Parasedimentitalea psychrophila: one gene and its partner. The protein of the gene in region 1 interacts with the protein of each later gene in a pairwise test. Links are inferred from orthologs where the notes say so. Each region holds a gene or a part of one and is shown on either strand. Other genes may lie near its edges.

What was found.
Region 2: the proteins of hflK (region 1) and ftsH interact in binary tests that used the Escherichia coli proteins (3 or more experiments, as listed by UniProt). The link is inferred for Parasedimentitalea psychrophila from one-to-one orthologs.

Annotation. Positions count from the first base shown.
Region 1 is NZ_CP127247.1:2,647,587-2,658,010, forward strand. Bases 3,342-6,275 are described here. They hold hflK (FtsH protease activity modulator HflK), read left to right. Parts: upstream 3,342-4,201; coding sequence 4,202-5,350; downstream 5,351-6,275. Other genes in these bases: gor (glutathione-disulfide reductase), read left to right, coding at 3,342-4,134; hflC (protease modulator HflC), read left to right, coding at 5,350-6,228; QPJ95_RS12930 (DUF2065 domain-containing protein), read left to right, coding at 6,228-6,275. Also shown: QPJ95_RS12900 (L-serine ammonia-lyase), read right to left, coding at 1-954; QPJ95_RS12905 (glutathione S-transferase family protein), read right to left, coding at 954-1,661; ribose-5-phosphate isomerase RpiA, read left to right, coding at 1,975-2,763; more of gor, read left to right, coding at 2,776-3,341; more of QPJ95_RS12930, read left to right, coding at 6,276-6,422; QPJ95_RS12935 (Do family serine endopeptidase), read left to right, coding at 6,668-8,206; QPJ95_RS12940 (hypothetical protein), read left to right, coding at 8,657-8,908; QPJ95_RS12945 (Crp/Fnr family transcriptional regulator), read right to left, coding at 8,924-9,592; QPJ95_RS12950 (peptidoglycan-binding domain-containing protein), read right to left, coding at 9,664-10,176; QPJ95_RS12955 (OB-fold nucleic acid binding domain-containing protein), read right to left, coding at 10,223-10,424.
Region 2 is NZ_CP127247.1:626,926-637,369, reverse strand. The notes cover bases 2,938-5,891. They hold ftsH (ATP-dependent zinc metalloprotease FtsH), read left to right. Parts: upstream 2,938-3,431; coding sequence 3,432-5,351; downstream 5,352-5,891. Other genes in these bases: QPJ95_RS03115 (MOSC domain-containing protein), read left to right, coding at 5,487-5,891; tilS (tRNA lysidine(34) synthetase TilS), read left to right, coding at 2,938-3,354. Outside these bases: Tol-Pal system beta propeller repeat protein TolB, read left to right, coding at 1-694; peptidoglycan-associated lipoprotein Pal, read left to right, coding at 777-1,274; tol-pal system protein YbgF, read left to right, coding at 1,278-2,093; more of tilS, read left to right, coding at 2,104-2,937; more of QPJ95_RS03115, read left to right, coding at 5,892-6,071; QPJ95_RS03110 (formate--tetrahydrofolate ligase), read left to right, coding at 6,243-7,919; QPJ95_RS03105 (chorismate mutase), read left to right, coding at 7,979-8,284; bifunctional methylenetetrahydrofolate dehydrogenase/methenyltetrahydrofolate cyclohydrolase FolD, read left to right, coding at 8,324-9,241; QPJ95_RS03095 (hypothetical protein), read right to left, coding at 9,336-9,722; QPJ95_RS03090 (PaaI family thioesterase), read right to left, coding at 9,774-10,181. UniProt on the Escherichia coli protein: Acts as a processive, ATP-dependent zinc metallopeptidase for both cytoplasmic and membrane proteins. Plays a role in the quality control of integral membrane proteins.

The DNA of each region.
Region 1 (10,424 bases):
GAAATCCTCGACATGGCTGGGCGCGGCTCCGGGCACGTGGTCTAGATAATAGCGCAGGGTGGCCGGCAGCACCCCGGCGGCGCCATTGGTGGGGGCGGTGACCACCTGCCCACCGGCGGCGTTTTCCTCGTTCACCGCCATCGCATAGACGATCATCCAGTCGTTGATGGTATGGGGTGCGGTCAGGTTCATGCCGCGTTCGGCCAGCAAGGCATCATGAATGCCCTTGGCGCGGCGGCGCACGTTGAGGCCGCCGGGCAGGATGCCATCGCGCACCAGCCCGCGTTCGATGCAATCATTCATCACCTGCCAGAGCCGCGCGGTGCCCTTGGCCAGGCTTTGCGCGCAACCCCGCGACACCTCATTGGCGCGTTTCATGCCGGCAATGGTCTTGCCGCTGGATTTTGCCATCTGCAGCATCTCGACGGCAGATTTGAATGGGAAGGGAACCGGAGCCCCTTCGTCGGTGTCCTTGCCGCTCGCCAGCTCTTCCTCGGTCAGCACAAAGCCACCGCCGACGGAATAATAGACCTGCTGCAGCGACACATCGCCCTGCGCATCGGTGGCCATCAGTATCATGCCATTGGCATGGCCGGGCAGCGTATGATCATAGTCAAAGACCATATCAGTGTCCGGATCAAAACGCAGATCCCCCAGCCCCTCGGGCTGCACCAGCTTCTGGGCCCGGATCGCCGTCAGCGCCGCCTCGGCCTTGGCATCGTCATAGGTCTCGGGCAGAAAACCGGCCAGCCCCAGAATGGTGGCGCGGTCGGTGGCATGGCCGGCGCCGGTAAAGGCCAGCGAGCCATGCAGCGAGGCTCTGACCCCGTGGAATTCAAACGGCGAGGCGCGCATCAGGTCGAGAAAACGCGCGGCCGCCACCATTGGCCCCATGGTATGTGACGACGATGGGCCGATGCCGACTTTGAACATGTCAAAAACAGAGAGGAACATTATGTGGGGGACCCTTCGGGAGGTTTGGCTAGAAACGGGCTGGTGAACGGGGTCGCCCCAAGGCCTTCGGCACAACGGGCGGCTGAAACGGAGGCGCGCAGCTCAAGCTTGGTGCAGATGGCCTGCAGGTTCGGATACTGCGCCAGCACCATCCAGCTGCGGTCGCTCCCCTGCGGATAAAGCGCCATCCAGCGCAGCTGACAGGCCAGGTAAAGATCCAGAACCGACGGCTCATCACCGCCAAGCCAGCTGGGTCTTTGCGCGGCGGCAGCGTCAATATGGCTCAGGTGGCTGTGCAGGCGCTGACGCTGGACGCGGCGCAACTGATGCTGCTGTGTCAGGTCGGTGCCAATATAGTGCTCTGGGTAAAACAGAATGCGCAGGTCCGCATGCAGGGTGTTCGAGGTGAAGAACAGCCATTTCAGAAACCCCGCCCGCTGGTCACTGTCCACAGCTGGCGCCAATGCGCCATGGCGGTCGGAGAGCCACAGCAGAATGGCCGCCGTTTCAAACATCGGCCCGTCCGGGGTTTCCAGCACCGGAATCAGCCCGCTGGGATTGAGCGCCCGGTAGGCGGCACTGCGCTGCGCCTGCGCCTGCCTGTCGACAAGCACAGTCTCATAGTCTTGTCCCAGTTCTTCCAATGCCAGCCGGATCACCAGCGAGGCATTGTCGGGGGCGTAGTGTAGGCGATAGCGCTTTATCATGGCGCTAGTCCTAAACCAGGGGCCGGTAAACCCGATGTCCAATTGCGTCGTTTCCCATCGGAAACACGAAATTTGCGCCGCCTGTCGGATGCCTCGGCAGCCGTCGAGGGCCTGATTGGCGGCGCGGCCTGTCTGACCGCGACATTGAGTATTTGTACAAAGATGAAGGTCTGGGGGAGTGTTTCATCTTTTTGTAAATACTCAATTGCAACCTGGCCAAAATCGAGACCAGAGTCAGGGGCGTGAATTGTTCCTCGCAACCTTGGCGCGCTTTGCCTATAACCCGGTGAAACATCCCTACGGAGTCACTGCCATGACCGGAGAACTGTCCCCCATCGACAAGGCCAAATTTGTGGCCGCCAAACGGGCCGCCGATTTTGTCGAAGATGGTATGCGCGTTGGACTGGGCACCGGATCAACCGCCGCCTGGCTGGTGCGCTGTCTGGGGGAAATGGTGCGCGATGAAGGGCTGAAGTTCAAAGGTGTCCCCACCTCGACCCGCACCGCCGAGTTGGCGCGCGAAGTTGGCATTGAGGTGATCTCGCTGGATGAGGCCAGGTGGCTGGACCTGACCATTGACGGGGCCGACGAATTCGACGGTGATCTGAACCTGATCAAGGGTGGCGGCGGTGCGTTGTTGCAGGAAAAGATTGTTGCGACGGCAAGCGATCAAATGGTGGTGATCACCGACATCAGTAAAGAGGTCGGAACACTGGGGGCCTTTCCACTGCCCGTCGAGGTGATCCCGTTCGGCTGGCAGACCACCCATGCTTTGATCGAGGAAACCCTTATTTCCATGGATGTCATGGGGCGGTCCGCCACCCTGCGCATGAACGGTGACCGGCCCTTTATCACCGACGAGGGCAACCATATTCTGGATCTGCATCTGCAGCGTATTGGCAATCCGCGCCAGCTGGCCCTGGTGATGAACCAAATGCCGGGGGTGGTTGAAAACGGCTTGTTCATTGATATCTGTGACACCGTCGTGATCGGCTATGGCGATGGCAAGGTCGAGGTGCGCGACATCAATGAAGGCACAGTGACACATGACCGGTTGGATTTTGTCGAAAGCGACAACCTGTTCACCGACCTGACGGACTAAGGAAAGACGACCATGGGTTTTGATTATGATCTTTTTGTCATCGGCGGCGGCTCGGGCGGCGTGCGGGCGGCGCGGGTGGCGGCGGGGGAGACCGGTGCCAAGGTGGCGCTGGCCGAAGAGGACCGTTACGGCGGCACCTGTGTGATCCGCGGCTGTGTGCCCAAGAAGCTGATGGTGTTTGCAAGCGAATACGCCAGCATGGTCGAAGATGCGCAGGCCTATGGCTGGGACATCAAACCCGGCGCGTTCAACTGGGATCATTTTCGCGGTAAGATGCACGCCGAGCTGGACCGGCTGGAAGGCATCTATCGCAACATCCTGAAAAACAACGGCGTGGAGACATTCGACGCCCGTGCCAAGCTGGTGGATGCCCATACTGTGGAGCTGTCCGACGGCACCCGTAAAACCGCCAAGCACATCCTGATCGCCACCGGCGGTCATCCGGTGAAACCCGACATTCCCGGTGCCGAACTGGCGATCACCTCAAATGAGATTTTTCATCTGGAGAAGCTGCCCAAGACGATGCTGATTGTTGGCGGTGGCTATATTGCCAGTGAATTTGCCGGCATCATGAACGGCCTGGGCGTCAACACCACGCAGTTCTATCGGGGCGCGCAGATCCTGCGGGGCTTTGACGACGAGGCGCGCGGGCTGGTCTGTGAAGAGATGTGCCAGGCGGGCATCGACGTGCATCTGGGCACCAATGTGCTGGAGATGCGCCGTGAGGGCGATCAGGTCTGGGTCAAGGCGACCAACGGTGAGGAGCGGTTGTTTGATCAGGTGATGTTTGCCACCGGTCGGACGCCCAATGCAGATGATCTGGGGCTCGAGGCGCTGGGCATCGCACGGGGCCGCAAAGGTGAGATCGTGGTGGATGACTACAGCCAGACTGCGGTGCCATCGGTCTATGCCATTGGCGATGTGACCGACCGGGTGAACCTTACTCCGGTGGCGATCCGCGAGGGCATGGCCTTTGTTGAGACCGTGTTCAAGGGCAACCCCACCAAGCCGGATCACGCGCTGATCCCTACGGCCATCTTTACCCAGCCGGAAATGGGCACCGTGGGGCTGAGCGAGGAAGAGGCGGCCGAGCAGGAGCCGATCGAAGTCTACTCGACCAGCTTCAAGCCGATGCAACAGGCCTTTGCGGGACGCGCCCAACGTGTTTTGATGAAACTGGTGGTCAGCAAGGCCAGCCGCAAGGTTCTGGGCTGTCACATCGTCGCACCGGGCGCCGGTGAGATGATCCAGCTGGCGGGCATCGCGGTCAAGATGGGCGCGACTAAGGAAGATTTCGACCGGACAGTGGCGGTTCACCCGACCATGTCCGAAGAACTGGTAACACTGAAAACACCTGTGCGCAGCGCTTGAATTTCGGCGTTTAGACCACAGGTTAGCACAAATGCCGCAACTCGCGGCGAGATAGGGATAGGATAATATGTCGGGCAACAGTGGTGGTCCCTGGGGGGGCGGAGGCTCTTCCGGTGGCGGAGGCAACAAGGGCAACGGCGACAACAACAACGGTGGCGGTAAACGTCCCGGTGATGACGGTCCGCAGATCCCTGAGATCGACGAGCTGGTGAAAAAAGGCCAGGAACAGTTGCGGGTGCTGATGGGCGGACGTGGCGGCGGTGGTCAGGGCGGCGGCAATCGCGGCTCTGGCGCTTCGGGCCCCTTGTTCACCAAAGGCACCGTCGGGCTGGGCCTGCTTGGCGCTGCGGTTCTGTGGGGCATGGCCAGCTTTTACACGGTCAAACCCGAAGAACAGTCGGTTGAACTGTTTCTGGGCAAATATTCTGCCACCGGCGAGCCGGGCCTGAACTTTGCCCCATGGCCACTGGTCACCGCCGAGGTGATCCCGGTCAAGGTGGAACAGACCGAGACAATCGGGGCGGGCTCGCGCGGCAATGATGCCGGGCTAATGCTGACCGGTGATGAGAACATCATCGACATTGATTTCCAGGTGGTCTGGAACATCAACGATCCGGCCAAATTTCTGTTCAATTTGCGCGATCCACAGCAGTCCATTCAGGCGGTGTCTGAATCGGCGATGCGTGAAATCATCGCCCAGTCGGAACTGGCACCGATCCTCAACCGGGACCGGGGTATTATTTCGGACAGTCTGCAAGAGCTGATCCAGTCAACGCTGGACAGCTATAACAGTGGCGTCAACATCATCCGGGTCAACTTTGACGGTGCCGATCCGCCAGAGCCCGTCAAAGATGCCTTCCGCGCCGTGCAATCGGCAGGTCAGGAACGTGACCGGCTGGAAAAGCAGGCTGATGCCTATGCCAACCAGATCTTGGCTGGCGCTCGTGGTTCATCTGCCCAGACGCTGGAAGAGGCCGAAGGCTATCGTGCCCAGGTGGTGAACGAAGCTGAAGGTGAAGCAAGCCGTTTCACTGCGGTTTTGGAGGAATACCTCAAGGCACCAGAAGTGACGCGCAAGCGCCTGTATCTGGAAACCATGGAAGTGGTTCTGAGCCGGGTCGACAAGGTCATCCTGGATGACACTGCTGGTGGTAACGGTCAGGGTGTCGTGCCCTATCTGCCGCTGAACGAATTACGCCGGACGGAGGGCAACTAATGCGGAAAACTACATTTCTCTTGCCCCTGCTGGTGCTTGCCATCGTGGCGGGCCTGTCGGCAGTGTTCATCGTGGACGAGCGTGAAAAGGCGCTGGTGCTGCAATTTGGTCGGGTTGTTGCGGTCAAGGAAGAGCCCGGATTGGCGTTCAAGATCCCGCTGATCCAGGAGGTCGTGACCTATGACGACCGCATCCTGAGCCGCGAAGTTGGCCCATTGGAGATTACTCCGCTGGATGATCGCCGCCTGGTGGTTGACGCCTTTGCCCGCTACCGCATCGCCAATATCCGTCAGTTCCGCCAAGCGGTGGGTGCCGGTGGCATCGCCGTGGCTGAAAACCGGCTCGATTCGATCCTGCGGGCGGAAATCCGTGAGGTTCTGGGTTCGGTCAGCTCCAATGACATCCTGTCATCCGACCGGGCGGCGCTGATGCTGCGCATTCGCAACGGTGCCATTCTTCAGGCCCGCTCTCTGGGACTTGAGGTGATCGACGTGCGGTTGAAACGCACCGATCTGCCACAGGCCAACCTGGAAGCGACATTCGCCCGGATGCGCGCCGAGCGGGAACGTGAAGCCGCAGACGAGATCGCCCGTGGTAAGGAAGCCGCGCAGCGGGTTCGCGCCCAAGCCGACCGTACTCAGGTCGAACTGGTGTCTGAGGCCGAGCGTGAAGCCGAGATCATCCGTGGTCAGGCCGATGCCCGACGCAACGCGATCTTTGCCGAAGCTTACGGTAAGGATATCGCGTTCTTTGAGTTCTACCGGACACTGGCCGCCTATCGCGCGTCGATGCTGGAGGGCAATTCCTCGATGGTGCTGTCACCCGATTCAGAGTTCTTCAACTATCTGAAGTCCTCGACTGGGCCCGCAGCCAACTGATGGCGATGATCTTTCTGGCCCTTGGGCTGGTGTTTATAGTAGAGGGGCTGGCCTATGTGCTGGCCCCTTCTCTTGTTGAACGACTGTTGCAGATGATGCGGCAGTTGGGCCTGAATGAGCGGCGTCAGATTGGCGCCATGGCGATGGGTCTGGGGTTGGTCCTGCTGTGGATTGCACATCTTTTGGGCGCGTAGGCCGGCCCTTGGCGGCTGCACTGTAATCTGGGGCAGTCGATGGGCGGATTTTAGCGCATCCAGTGGCCGGATTGCGCGGCTTTGACTGTAACCTCGCTCACTTCAAATTGAATATGTGCAACATTTATTGCGGCAAGCGCGGAAGTGACTACATTGTCTTTCAGGCCTCCCAGGGACCAGGCCGGGGACCAGACCAGAGACCAGGTTTTGGACCCGCCGTTTGGTTCAAAAGGAGGAGCGCAACAATGATAAGGAGTAGATCCGTGCAGGCTCAGGCAAAAGCAGTTTCAATCAGCCAAGACCGACCGGCCAATGGCCGTCGGCTGATGTGGCTGACGTTGGTGACCACCATGTTGATTTTGGCCCAGGCAATGGTGGCCCAGGCACGCCCTGAAAGCCTTGCGCCGCTGGCTCAGAAAATCAGCCCGTCCGTGGTCAATATTACCACCACAACGGTTATCGAGGGCCGGACCGGACCACAGGGCATCGTGCCCGAAGGATCTCCGTTTGAGGATTTCTTTCGCGAGTTTCAGGACCGCAATGGCGACGGCAACGACAACGGCAATGGCAATGGCGAAAGCCGCAGACCGCGCCGCTCGTCGGCGCTGGGATCGGGATTTGTGATCTCTGAGGACGGCTATATCGTCACCAACAACCATGTGATCGCCGGTGCCGATGAAATCGAGATTGAGTTCTTCCCCGGCGCTGGGCAGCCCAAGGAATTGCTGCCGGCCAGATTGATCGGCACCGATGAGAAGACCGATATTGCGCTGCTCAAGGTCGACGCGGAAATCCCGCTGTCCTTTGTGACTTTTGGCGACAGTGACACCGCGCTGGTTGGCGACTGGGTTGTGGCGATGGGCAATCCACTGGGGCAGGGGTTCTCGGTGTCCGCCGGGATCGTGTCGGCCCGCAATCGTGAACTCAGCGGCTCATACGATGATTACATCCAGACCGATGCGGCGATCAACCGGGGCAACTCGGGCGGGCCGCTGTTCAATATGGACGGTGACGTTGTCGGCGTGAACACCGCGATCCTGTCGCCCAATGGGGGCTCGATTGGGATTGGCTTTTCAATGGCGTCGAATGTGGTCAGCAAGGTTGTCGACCAGCTAAAAGAATTTGGTGAAACCCGCCGGGGCTGGCTGGGCGTTCGCATTCAGGATGTGGATGACGATCTGGCCGAGGCCATTGGTCTGGCCAATGCCGCCGGGGCGCTGGTCACAGATGTGCCCGAGGGCCCGTCCAAAGAGGCCGGCCTGTTGGCGGGTGACGTGATCCTGACTTTTGACGGTGTCGAAGTGAAGGATACCCGCGCGCTGGTGAGGCAGGTTGGCGCCACCGAAGTCGGCAAGGCTGTACGGGTTGTGGTGCACCGGGATGGCGGCACTGAAACCCTGTTGGTCACCCTGGGGCGGCGCGAAGACGCCGAACGCAATGCCGGCACCGCCCCTGTTGACGATGACGCAATGCCTGAAGTCGCCGAGAAGGAGTTGCTGGGGCTGACAATCGGCATGCTGACCGAGGAGATGCGCGGCGAGCTGAATGCGCCTGAAGGCACCGATGGTGTGGTTATCTTGTCGGTAGACGAAAGCTCGGAGGCCTGGGAAAAAGGTCTGCGTGGAGGTGACATCATCACCGAAGCCGGTCAGCAGAAAGTCATGGTGATTGCTGATTTTGAAGACCGCATCGCCGAGGCCAGAGAAGCCGGGCGCAAGTCGCTGTTGCTGCTGGTACGCCGCAATGGACAACCCCGGTTTGTTGCGCTGAACCTGGGCAAGTAACCGCGTCACAGGGTTAGATTTTAAAGGCCGGGCATAACGCCTGGCCTTTTTTCGTCTTACGGGGCAGGGGAAATTTTAGGGGAAATACAGAAAAAGAGCCATGTGCGAGGGGCACATGGCTCTAATTGGGAGGGACGAGGCAACGGGATGGAACAGGCGTGCCCCGCCTTGGTGTGACTGTGCATTGATATTGCGTTGCGGTCTGTGACCCAGTTCACAGGAGTTTGAAAAAAGGAAAAATAATCGAGGTCGCCATAGCGCTGGGGCAATTTCATCAATGGCCTTGATTGGACGGGGTCGTCCATATATCAATTTTGAATTTTTTATTATGAAGCCGTGAATTTGACCAAAGAGAATTTGACCGCAGAAATTATTTTTTGACCGTTTTCAAACACGCCGCGATGCTTGCGGCAACTCAAAAAGCGCCCCGGACGGAAGCGGGGAGGGGCAATGGTGGAGAAAATGGACAGCTGGTCCGAATGGTATAACAATCCACTGGGATACGTTCGCAATGATACTGGAACCGTCGTCAAATACTGGATCAGGCAGGAGGCCGAGGCCGTGTTTAGTTCTGTAGGGGGCGTTAATATTCTTGAGAGTTTCCGCCTGGATCGAGAGCAAAAGACCGTTAGCGAAGCTCTGCCGGAAGGTCTGCCAAAAGCCTGGTTCTGGGGCTGGGTGTTACAACGATCCGCCGTTTGATGGTGCTGGGCGCGGTCAGATCAGTTCGGGTTCAGCCAAGCCGCCCAGGGCGGCGCGATCCAGGATAACCACGCCACCGCGAGAGATCTCGATGACGCCGGCGCGTTTCCACGCCGCCAGGGTTTTGGACACTGCCTCGCGGGTGGCTCCGATGAACTCGGCGAGGTCCGATTGCGACAGCGCCAATCTGCTGCTTCCGGTTTCAGAGGTCAGGTGCAACAGCTTGCGGGCCAGCCGCACCGGCATCGCCAGAAAGACCTGTTCGTTGTACTGATTGCCCATCCAGCGCATGCGCTGACCGGCCAGCCGCAACAGATCGCCTGCCAGTTCAGGGTGGCGCAGAATCTGCGACAGCACATCCCGGTTGCGCAGTCGCAGAACCCGGCTGGGCTCCAATGCGGTGGCGGTGGCGGTGCGATCACCGGGGTCAAACAGGGCAATTTCACCAAACACCGCACCGGGTCGCATGATGTCGAGGGACAGTTTGCGCCCGGCTGCCGACAGGATCGAAAACTCCAGTGCCCCGTCAGTGATGGCAAACAGCGCATCTCCCGGATCGCCCTGCTCAAACAGTACTTCGCCGGACTTTAGCCGGACCTCACTGGCCTGGCTTTCCAACATCTGCCTCAGCTCGGCAGAAATGCCCGACAGGAAACCGGTTTGAGGCAGGTGATCGGCTGGCATTGGAGGTCTCCATTCCATATGCGGCGCCATGTCTGCGCCGGCAGTGATGTTTTACAGTGGTTGAGGGGTGATCAGCCTGCAATGGCAACAAGTCCCAATTGGCGGGCCGCTGCAAGCGACAACAGGTTGCTGTTCAGCCCCTGGGGCTTTTGATAGCGGCGCACTGCGGCCCGGGTGGCCCGGTCCATCTGGCCATGGATGGCGCCGTGATACAGCTTACGGGCGGTCAGTGCGCGTTGCACCGAGGCGATGAGCGCAGGTGTCAGATCGGCGGCGCAGAGGATTTGGTACCAGCTTTCGCGACGCGGGCGGACAATATCCTGCCGGGTTTCGGTTTTGAACACCGCCGGCCGGATCACGCTGCCATCTGCCAGCAGCTCGGCCGGTTGCAGCATCACCTGATGGGTGACTGTTTCAATGATCGCCGGCCTGGTCTGCTTGCCCCAGCAACTGTCCGGCGCCGCCCCCGGAGGGGCGTTCAGGCCGCCCCGGGTGACGGTTGCGGTATTGGCGTCTGGCGGGGCGCAGGCGCTTAGGCTGGCCAGCAGGATGGCCGCCACAAAAAAGGGTCGGATCGGGGTCATGCTCGAAGGCCTCTGGTGGCTGCTCAGCCGGGCGGTTTGGCGCAGACTAGCCCAGATCCGGCAGCGGCGCAAAGGCGTCGTTACCCTGGCGTCCCTGTTCGGTTAGCAGCAGGTCCAGCATCGGCGAGATGTCCTCGATCTGTTCGGCGATCACATGGGTCACGGAATGCGCTCGTTGCAGCCGGCCGGTCACCCGCAGCAATCGTCCGGCGATCACCGCGCGCCGAAATGCTTCGTATATTTTGCGC
Region 2 (10,444 bases), 2.0 Mb from region 1 along the record:
ACCGCGGTTTTCCCCCAGTGGCGACCGGGTGCTCTATACCAGCTATGAAAGCGGCTTTCCGCAGATCCACGTGATGGATATCGGCAAGGTCCAGCGCCGGGTGCTGTCCACCGATGATGGCATCATGAGCTTTGCGCCGCGGTTCTCGCCGGATGGTCGCACGGTGGTGTTTTCGCAGTCGCAGGGCGGCAACACCGATCTTTTCACCATGGATATCAACGGTGGCAGGCTGACCCGGCTGACCAGTGCGCCGTCGATCGAGACGGCGCCGTCGTTTTCGCCGGATGGCAGCCAGATCGTGTTTGAGAGCGACCGCTCGGGCAGCCAGCAATTATATGTGATGGCGGCAACTGGCGGCGATGCGCGCCGGATCAGCCATGGCAAGGGGCGCTACGGCACTCCGGTTTGGTCACCGCGCGGCGATCTGCTGGCCTTTACCAAGCAGAACAAGGGCCGGTTCCACATTGGCGTGATGCGCACCGATGGCAGCGAGGAACGGCTGCTGACCGCCTCGTTCCTCGATGAAGGGCCAACATGGTCGCCCAATGGCCGGGTGATCATGTTCACCCGGGAAACCCAAGGCGCCAATGGGCGTGCCTTGCTGTATTCGGTGGATATCTCGGGCCGCAATCTAAGACCGGTGCGCACCCCGGACGGGGGTTCGGATCCGGCCTGGTCGCCATTGCAGAATTAAGAAGAAAATCACCCCCATAGCGTGGCCAATTGGCCTGTGATAGGGTTAACGGAACATAAGACAAAAGCATGAGGCTGACATCATGAGCGGTTTGACAAAAGTTATTCTTATCACTTCGGCGCTGGCCCTTGCGGCTTGCGATAACGTGACTGGGGGGAATTCCAACTCCAGCACCCTAAACGGTGGTGGCGCGGGAGGCGTGGCGGATCAGACCAGCCCGGCCTATTTCCAGCAAGAGATCGGCGATCGGGTGTTGTTTGTGGTGAATCAGTCCTCGCTGACAACTGAGGCTCAGGGCATCCTGCTGTCGCAGGCCAACTGGTTGCTGGCCAATACCGATTACACCGCCACCATTGAGGGTCACGCGGATGAGCAGGGCACGCGGGAATACAACCTGGCCCTGGGCGCCCGTCGCGCCAATGTTGCGCGCGAGTATCTGGTGTCGCGTGGCGTCGCCAGCAACCGCATTCAGGTGGTGAGCTATGGCAAGGAACGGCCGCTTGAGATTTGTTCGGCCGAGAGCTGCTATTCGCAGAACCGCCGGGCGGTGACCATTCTGACCGGCGGGTTAACGGGGTAAATCATGCGTCTTTATGCTCTTGCCGTGATCGCGGCCGTTGCTTTTGTTCCTGCAGGCCTAAGGGCGCAGGATCAGCAAACCTTGGCTGATATCCGTCAGGAGTTGACGGTTCTGCACGTGGAAATCCAGCGGTTGAAGCGTGAGCTGTCCACCACCGGGGCGCCGGGCACCAGTCTGGGCGGTCAATCCGTTCTGGACCGGGTTGGCGCGATAGAGAACGCGTTGCAGGGGCTGACCTCGCAGACCGAGCGGCTGGAACACCGGATCGACCGCGTGGTGGCGGATGGCACTAACCGGATTGGTGATCTGGAGTTCCGTCTGGTCGAATTGGAGGGTGGCGATATCAGCCAGTTGGGGGAAACCTCGACGCTGGGCGGCGACACCGAAACCCAAGCGCCGAATGGTCAGTCACCGGTTGATACCTCGGATGAGTTGGCGGTGGGGGAACTTGCGGATTTTGACGCTGCCAAACAGGCTCTGAGCGCGGGCAATTATCAGGATGCAGCGGCGCGGCTTGCCAGTTTCGACGTTGCCTATCCCGGCAGTCCGCTGGCCGCCGAGGCCCATTACAACCGGGGCAAGGCGCTGGACGGTTTGGGCGACACCCGCGAGGCGGCGCGCGCATATCTGGCCGCTTTTACCGGCAATTCAACAGGTGCCATCGCGCCCCAAGCCCTGTTTGAGCTGGGCGCCGCGCTGGGCCGTCTGGGACAATCCAGCCAGGCCTGCGTGACCCTCTCCGAGGTCAAAGCGCGCTTTCCCGATACCGCGGCGGTTCTGGCAGCGGAACAGGAAATGGCGACGCTGAGCTGTTCTTGACCGACACAGCATGAATATTCTGTCCGAAGTCCGCGCTCATTTTCAGGCTGATATCCGGGGGGCGTTGCCACCCCGTGTGGGGGTGGCGCTGTCGGGTGGCGGCGATTCGATGGCCTTGCTACACCTGCTGACCCGGTGTTTTCAGGGTCACCAGGTGGAAATTCTGGCTGCGACCGTTGACCACGGGCTGCGCGAGGGTTCGGCGCAGGAAGCGCGGCAAGTGGCGGCAATAGCGAGCCGAATGGCCGTCGATCACGAAATTTTGCTCTGGCAGGGCTGGCAGGGCGAGGGCAATCTTCAGGATCAGGCCCGCCGGGCCAGATACCGGCTGCTGGGGGACTGGGCACAGCGCCGACAGATACCGGTGTTGGCGCTGGGTCATACCGCCGATGATCAGGCGGAAACGGTTTTGATGCGGTTGGCGCGTTCGGCAGGGGTCGACGGATTGGCGGCGATGCCGCAGCGTCGCGCGCTGAATGAAATCACCCTGCTGCGGCCGCTGCTCAAGGTGACACGCGCCCAGTTGCGCAGCTATCTGACACAGAATGATCTGACCTGGGTTGAGGATCCCTCCAATCAGGATCGACGCTTTGAACGGGTGCGCCTGCGTCAGGCGATGAAAGATCTAGCGCCGCTGGGGCTGACCATCGAATCGCTGTCAGCGGTGGCCGAAAATATGGCAAAAGCTAAAGAAGCTCTTGATTTAATTGCATTTAAATTGGCAAGGGAGCTGGCGCAAACGATCTGTGGAGGCGTGGCTTTTGACGAAGTCAGGCTGCGCGATCAGCCGGATGAGATCATCCACCGCTTGCTGTCGGGCGCCCTGCGCTGGGTCTCGGGCGCCGAGTATCCACTGCGGCGGCGGGTCATGGGCAAGGCTTTGGATGTTGTGCGCAGGGGCGGCGGATTGACCCTGGGCGGCTGTCGTATTCTGTCTCGCCGGGGGCAGATCTGGGTCTGTCGTGAATATAATGCGGTGCGCAATGAAGTGGCACCGGCGGATGCGGTCTGGGACAAGCGCTGGTGTTTTCAGGGCGGCGACCCACAGCAGCTGGAGCAGCGACCCTTGGGGCAGGCGGGCCTGTTGCTATGCCCGGACTGGCGCGATTCTGGCTGTCCGCGAGAGCTGCTGGAGGCGACGCCCGCTTTGTGGCGAAATCAGCAGCTGATCGCCGCGCCGCTGGCCAAAATGGCCAATGGATGGACGGTAAATGCGGTAATTTCTGACGAAGAGTTCTATACAGGGCTTTTATCGCATTGAACCTGACAGAATGATCCTTATTTTAGCATCAAAGCAGGTGTGTCGAATGGCATGCCTCAAAAACTAGGAGAGCTGCCTTGGGCAACGCACGTAATATCGCCTTCTGGGTCATTCTGTTTCTACTGGTCTTGGCGCTGTTCAATATGTTCAGCGGTTCGGGCAGCTCGATGCAGAGCCAGGAAAAGACCTTTTCTGAATTTGTCACCGCAGTTGAAGGCGGCGGGGTGACCAATGTCATCCTCGATGGCGAGCAAATTCGCTTTGCCGGGTCTGATGGCAACAGCTACCTGACCATCAAACCGACAGATGCTGAGGTCACAAGGCTGTTGATCGAGAACAATGTCCCTGTGCGGGCTGAAAAACAGACCCAGTCCGGGTTTCAGGCGTTTCTGATCACGCTGCTGCCATTCCTGCTGCTCATTGGTGTCTGGGTTTACTTTATGAACCGGATGCAAGGCGGCGGCAAAGGCGGCGCGATGGGCTTTGGCAAGTCCAAGGCCAAGATGCTGACCGAGAAACAGGGTCGGGTGACCTTTGATGACGTGGCTGGCATTGATGAAGCCAAGGAAGAGCTGGAAGAGATCGTCGAGTTCCTGCGCAACCCGCAGAAATTCAGCCGCCTGGGTGGCAAGATCCCCAAGGGTGCTTTGCTGGTGGGCCCTCCGGGCACCGGTAAAACGCTGCTGGCGCGCGCCATTGCCGGCGAGGCCGGGGTGCCGTTCTTTACCATTTCTGGTTCGGACTTTGTCGAAATGTTCGTGGGTGTTGGTGCTTCGCGGGTGCGTGACATGTTCGAGCAGGCCAAAAAGAATGCGCCGTGTATCGTGTTTATCGATGAGATCGACGCTGTCGGTCGCCATCGGGGTGCCGGTTATGGTGGTGGCAATGATGAGCGTGAACAGACTTTGAACCAGTTGCTGGTGGAGATGGATGGCTTTGAGGCCAACGAGGGTGTGATCATTCTGGCGGCCACCAACCGCAAAGACGTGCTGGACCCTGCCTTGCTGCGTCCCGGTCGTTTTGACCGTACGGTGACTGTTGGCAACCCCGACATCAAAGGCCGCGAGAAGATTTTGGGGGTGCATGCCCGCAAGACGCCGCTGGGACCAGATGTGGATCTGCGTATTATCGCGCGGGGGACACCGGGGTTCTCGGGCGCTGATCTGGCCAATCTGGTCAATGAGGCGGCCCTGTTGGCGGCCCGCCTTGGCCGTCGCTTTGTCACCATGGATGATTTTGAAAGCGCCAAGGACAAGGTGATGATGGGGGCCGAGCGCCGCTCTATGGTGATGACCCAGGAGCAAAAGGAAATGACCGCCTATCACGAGGCCGGCCACGCGGTTGTGGGGATTACCCTGCCGAAATGTGATCCGGTCTATAAGGCGACCATCATTCCGCGCGGATCGGCACTGGGCATGGTGATGAGCCTGCCGGAGTTTGACCGTCTGAACATGTTCAAGGAAGAGTGCCACCAGCGTCTGGCCATGTGCATGGCGGGCAAGGCTGCCGAAATCATCAAATACGGCGACGGCGAAGTCTCCAATGGGCCAGCGGGCGATATCCAGCAGGCCTCGGGACTGGCGCGGGCGATGGTGATGCAATGGGGCATGTCCGATACGGTCGGTAATATTGACTACCAGGAAGCCGCTGCGGGTTATCAGAGCAATGGAGGCGCTGGCGGCTTCTCGGTTTCAGCCGCGACCAAAGAGCTGATTGAGGGCGAAGTGAAACGCCTGATTGATGATGGTTATGAGCGGGCGTTTAAAATTCTGTCTGACAATGCCGAAGGCTTTGAACGGCTGGCGCAGGGTCTTCTGGAATATGAGACTCTGACCGGTGAAGAGATCAAGCGGGTGATGAACGGCGAGTTGCCGAGCGCCAATGATGACGAGGACGATGACGCGGATCAGGGCAATGCCTCGGTCACCGCTATACCCAAGGCCAAGCCAAAGAAGGCGCCGCCCGAAGGCGACATGGAGCCGGAACCCTCGGCCTGATATCAAAACACAATGGCCCGGATACCTTGATAGGTGCCCGGGCCTTTTTTATGCGCTGAGCCTGTGGGCTAGGGTGGATTTGAGTATTTTTAGCAAAAAGAAACCCTGACCAGGGGGATTTGCAGGGAGAGTGATATGCCGACACTACGTGAAGTTGAGTTTCAGGGGGAGATTACCTGGTTGGGGCATGTCGCTGCGGATGCGGGGCTTCGGGCCGCCCTGGTGGCGCATCTGGATTTTGGATTTGACGGCGATGCGGGGGCGCGCCACGCGGGGCACAACCGCGCCTCCTGTGTTCGGGTGAGGGATCTGTACCCGCAGGGCACCGAAATCCGCAATGTGCGTCAGCTGACCATTCTGTCCGAGGAAGAGCTGGCCCTGATTGCGGCTGATATGGCGATGCAGGCACTGGACCCGGCGCATCTGGGGGTGTCGATCGTGCTGCGTGGCATTCCGGACTTTAGCTTTATTCCGCCGTCGTCGCGGTTGCAGGGCCCGGATGGGGTGACGCTGGTGGTGGATATGGAAAACCGGCCTTGCCTATTTCCGGGGCGGGAAATTGACAAGGAGCACCCCGGATTTGGTCCCAAATTCAAACCGGCGGCGAAGAACCGCCGGGGAATCACTGGCTGGGTCGAGCGGCCGGGGCGATTGGCGATTGGCGATAGGTTGCGACTTTTTATTCCGGATCAGAGGCCCTGGACGCCACAATCGCAATGACGGCCCGAGGCGGATTTCAGATCTGCAGTCTGGAGTTGCAGTTACGCCGTTTCGCGTCCTGAAAATGTCGGAAATCATGCTCTGCAAAACGGCTATCAGAGCTATGGCTTGATGAGTGTCGGCGATAGTATGCCGCAAAAACTGCAACATCTGAGACCAGGGGCCAGGGCCATGAGCTACAAAAGCGATATTGAGATTGCGCGCGAAGCGCAAAAGCGTCCAATTCAGGAGATCGGCGCCAAGCTGGGCATCTCCAGTAACGATCTGGTTCCTTACGGCCACGACAAGGCGAAAATCAGCCAGTCGTTCATCAACTCGGTTCAAGACCGCACCGATGGCAAGCTGATCCTGGTGACCGCGATCAACCCAACTCCGGCCGGTGAAGGCAAGACCACCACCACCGTTGGTCTGGGGGACGGGCTGAACCGCATCGGCAAGAACGCCATGGTTTGTATCCGCGAGGCGTCCTTGGGTCCGAACTTTGGTATGAAGGGTGGCGCTGCTGGTGGCGGCTATGCACAGATCGTGCCGATGGAGGACATGAACCTGCATTTCACCGGTGACTTCCACGCCATCACCTCGGCCCATTCGCTGCTGTCGGCGATGATCGACAACCACATCTATTGGGGCAATGATCTGGAAATCGACACCCGTCGTGTTGTCTGGCGTCGGGTGGTCGACATGAACGACCGCGCCCTGCGTCAGATCACCGCCAGCCTGGGTGGCGTTGCCAATGGTTTCCCCCGCGAAACCGGCTTTGACATCACCGTTGCCTCGGAAGTGATGGCGATCCTGTGTCTGGCCAACAATCTGAAAGACCTGGAAAAGCGTCTGGGTGACATCATCGTTGCCTATCGTCGTGACAAGACGCCAGTCTATTGCCGCGATATCGAAGCCGATGGCGCCATGACCGTACTGCTGAAAGACGCGATGCAGCCAAACCTGGTGCAGACGCTGGAAAACAACCCGGCCTTTGTTCACGGTGGCCCATTTGCCAATATCGCCCACGGCTGTAACTCGGTCATTGCCACCAAGACGGCGCTGAAAGTGGCGGATTATGTTGTCACCGAGGCGGGCTTTGGCGCTGACTTGGGTGCCGAGAAGTTCATGAACATCAAGTGCCGCAAAGCAGGCCTGGCCCCCTCGGTGGTGGTTCTGGTTGCGACCGTACGTGCGATGAAAATGAACGGTGGTGTTGCCAAGGCTGATCTGGGAACAGAGAACGTCGAGGCGGTGATGTCTGGCTGTGCCAACCTGGGCCGTCACATCGAAAACATGAAATCCTTTGGGGTTCCGGTGGTTGTCGCGATCAACCACTTTGTCACCGATTCCGATGCCGAAGTGCAGGCGATCAAGGATTTTGTGGTCTCGCAGGGCTCAGAAGCGATCCTGTCGCGTCACTGGGAACTGGGCTCGGAAGGTTCGGCTGAGCTGGCAACCCGTGTGGCTGAGATTGCCGATGCGGACATGGGTAATTTTGCGCCGATCTATCCGGACGACATGCCACTGTTTGAGAAGATCGAAACCATCGCCAAGCGTATCTATCGCGCCGACGAGGTGCTGGCTGATCAGAAGATCCGCAACCAGTTGAAAGACTGGGAAGATCAGGGCTATGGAAATCTGCCGGTCTGCATGGCCAAGACGCAGTATTCCTTCTCGACTGATCCAACATTGCGCGGTGCGCCGGTTGGCCACTCGGTGCCGGTTCGCGAAGTGCGGTTGTCGGCGGGGGCTGGGTTTATCGTCGCAGTCTGCGGTGACATCATGACAATGCCGGGTCTTCCGCGCAATCCAGCGGCGAAAAGCATTTGTTTGAGTGACGAAGGCGAAATCCAAGGCTTGTTCTAAGGCAGAATATGCGCTTTTTGCGGCCCCGGGGAAACCCGGGGCCGCAGGAGTTTTAAGACATGACTCAATTGACACCACCACAGGACTGCCGGGACATGGACGCGTTAAGGGCCGAAATTGACGCTCTTGATGGGCGTCTTATTGCGCTTTTGACCACCCGGGCAGAGTATATCGACCGGGCGATTGCGCTAAAACAAATCAATGGCTGGCCAGCACGGATACCTGAGAGGGTGGAAGATGTGGTCACCAAGGTGCGCAACACAGCCGGGGCCGGGGGATTGGACCCCGATTTGGCGGAAACCTTATGGCGGCAGTTGATAGATTGGTCGATTGCGCGCGAAGCGCGGGTTATCCGGGAAACATGAGCGGGCTTTGATCTGGGCCTGGGGAAAAGGAAGAGAATAATGGCAGCAACTATCATCGACGGTAAGGGTTTCGCCGCAACTGTGCGTGAAAAAGTGGCGGCTCACGTTGCCCGCCTGAAGGACGAGAACGGCATCACGCCGGGTCTGGCGGTGGTGCTGGTGGGTGAAGATCCGGCAAGCCAGGTCTATGTGCGCGCTAAGGGCAAGCAGACCACTGAGGTCGGCATGAACTCCTATGAGCATAAGCTGGAGGCCGACACCTCTGAGGCGGATCTGCTGGCGGTCATCGATAAGCTGAACAACGACCCAACTGTTCATGGTATTCTGGTGCAGCTGCCACTGCCCAAGCATCTGAACGAAGATCTGATCATCAATTCAGTGGCTCCGGCCAAGGATGTGGACGGGTTCCATATTTCTAACGTCGGTCTGCTGGGCACTGGTCAAAAATCAATGGTGCCCTGTACGCCGCTGGGTTGCCTGATGATGCTGCGTGATCACCACGGCAGCCTGTCTGGCCTGAATGCGGTGGTTATTGGTCGCTCTAACATCGTTGGCAAGCCGATGGCGCAACTGTTGCTGGGCGATAGCTGCACCGTGACCATCGCCCATAGCCGTACCAAGGATCTGGCGGATGTTGTGCGTCGTGCCGACATCGTTGTTGCTGCTGTTGGCCGCGCGGAAATGGTACCGGGCGACTGGATCAAGCAAGGTGCCACTGTGATTGACGTGGGTATCAACCGTATTGAAGCGCCTGAAAAGGGTCTGAAGGAAGATGGGTCGGTGAAGACCCGTCTGGTTGGCGATGTTGATTTCGTCAGTTGTTCTGAGCGTGCCGGGGCGATCACGCCGGTGCCGGGTGGGGTTGGTCCGATGACCATTGCCTGCCTGCTGGCCAATACCGTGACCGCCTGTTGTCGCGCCAATGGTCTGGCTGAGCCGGAGGGGCTGACCGCCTGAGCCTGCGCTTGTTGTTGGGCTGGATTTGAGTATTTTTGGCAAAAAGAAGCAGGGGCGGTTCGTGAGAGCCGCCCCTGTTTTATTTTGATGTGCTTTAATCTTGGTAGCCACTGCCGCCGCCTGTTGCACCGCCGCTACCTGACGAACTGCCACTGCTGGACCCGCCGCCCTCGGGTCGTGGTGCCGATTGGGCGGCTTTGATCAGGGCGGTGAAATCTGTGGGGCTGACATAGCCATCGGTCAGATCAACACCTGCGGGTACAGCGATGGGGTCGTGGGGGCTGATCTGGACGCTGCGGGTCTTGGCGTTGTAGGTAAGGCAGCGCCCCTCCCAGCAATTGCGGCCGGTGTTGATCTGTACCTCGATACCGCCGGCGGCGAGTTCCTGAACGGCGTTGTTTTCCGGCGGGGTACAGGCGCCAAGCGCGATCAAGCCAAAGGCAACCGCAAGCCAGCGGTGTGGGGATCTGGGGGTTTGCATCTATCAAATATCTTTGGGTTTTCAATTATATTGATAGTGAGGGCACAAAGGTCAGAGTGCAATGGGCACCATGGTGCCCTGCAAAATGGCGACCAGTTTTTCAGTGTTACCTGTGATGGCGTGGACCTCGGCTGAGACCACCACCAGGCGGCGGCCGGATTTGATGACCTTGCCGGTGGCGCGCAACTGGTCGCCCATGGCGGGGGAGAGCAGGTTGATCTTGATCTCGGCGGTCATCACCTCTTGGTCATCCGGCATTTTTGTCAGGGCGGCATAGCCGGCGGCGGTGTCGCCGATGGCGAAGGTCAGGGCGGCATGGGCGACGCCGTGTTGCTGGCGGCTGCCGGGCAGGATCGGGGCGGTGATGATCACTTCGCCGTCGCTGACCTGGGTGATTTCGGCACCAAGGGTCTGCATCATGCTCTGGCGGGCAAAGCTGTCGCGAATACGGTTTTCCATTTGGCTCATCTGAGGCTCCTGTGTTGTTGCGGGCAGTATAGGCAAGTTGGCCCCACTCGGGGGAGTAACGTGACGGCGTTTGGCATGGACGCGACCCTGACCCTGGTTCTGCCGATGGCGGCGAGGGATCCCCCAGTCATGAGCCGAAAACCAATGAAGATTGCAGCCGAAAGCGGGACCATCCGGGCAATCTGCAGTCGCGCAAAAATAGGTGAAATTATTTTGTCTTTCTAAGACGGAAGACGGCGCGGGAACCGTTTCAG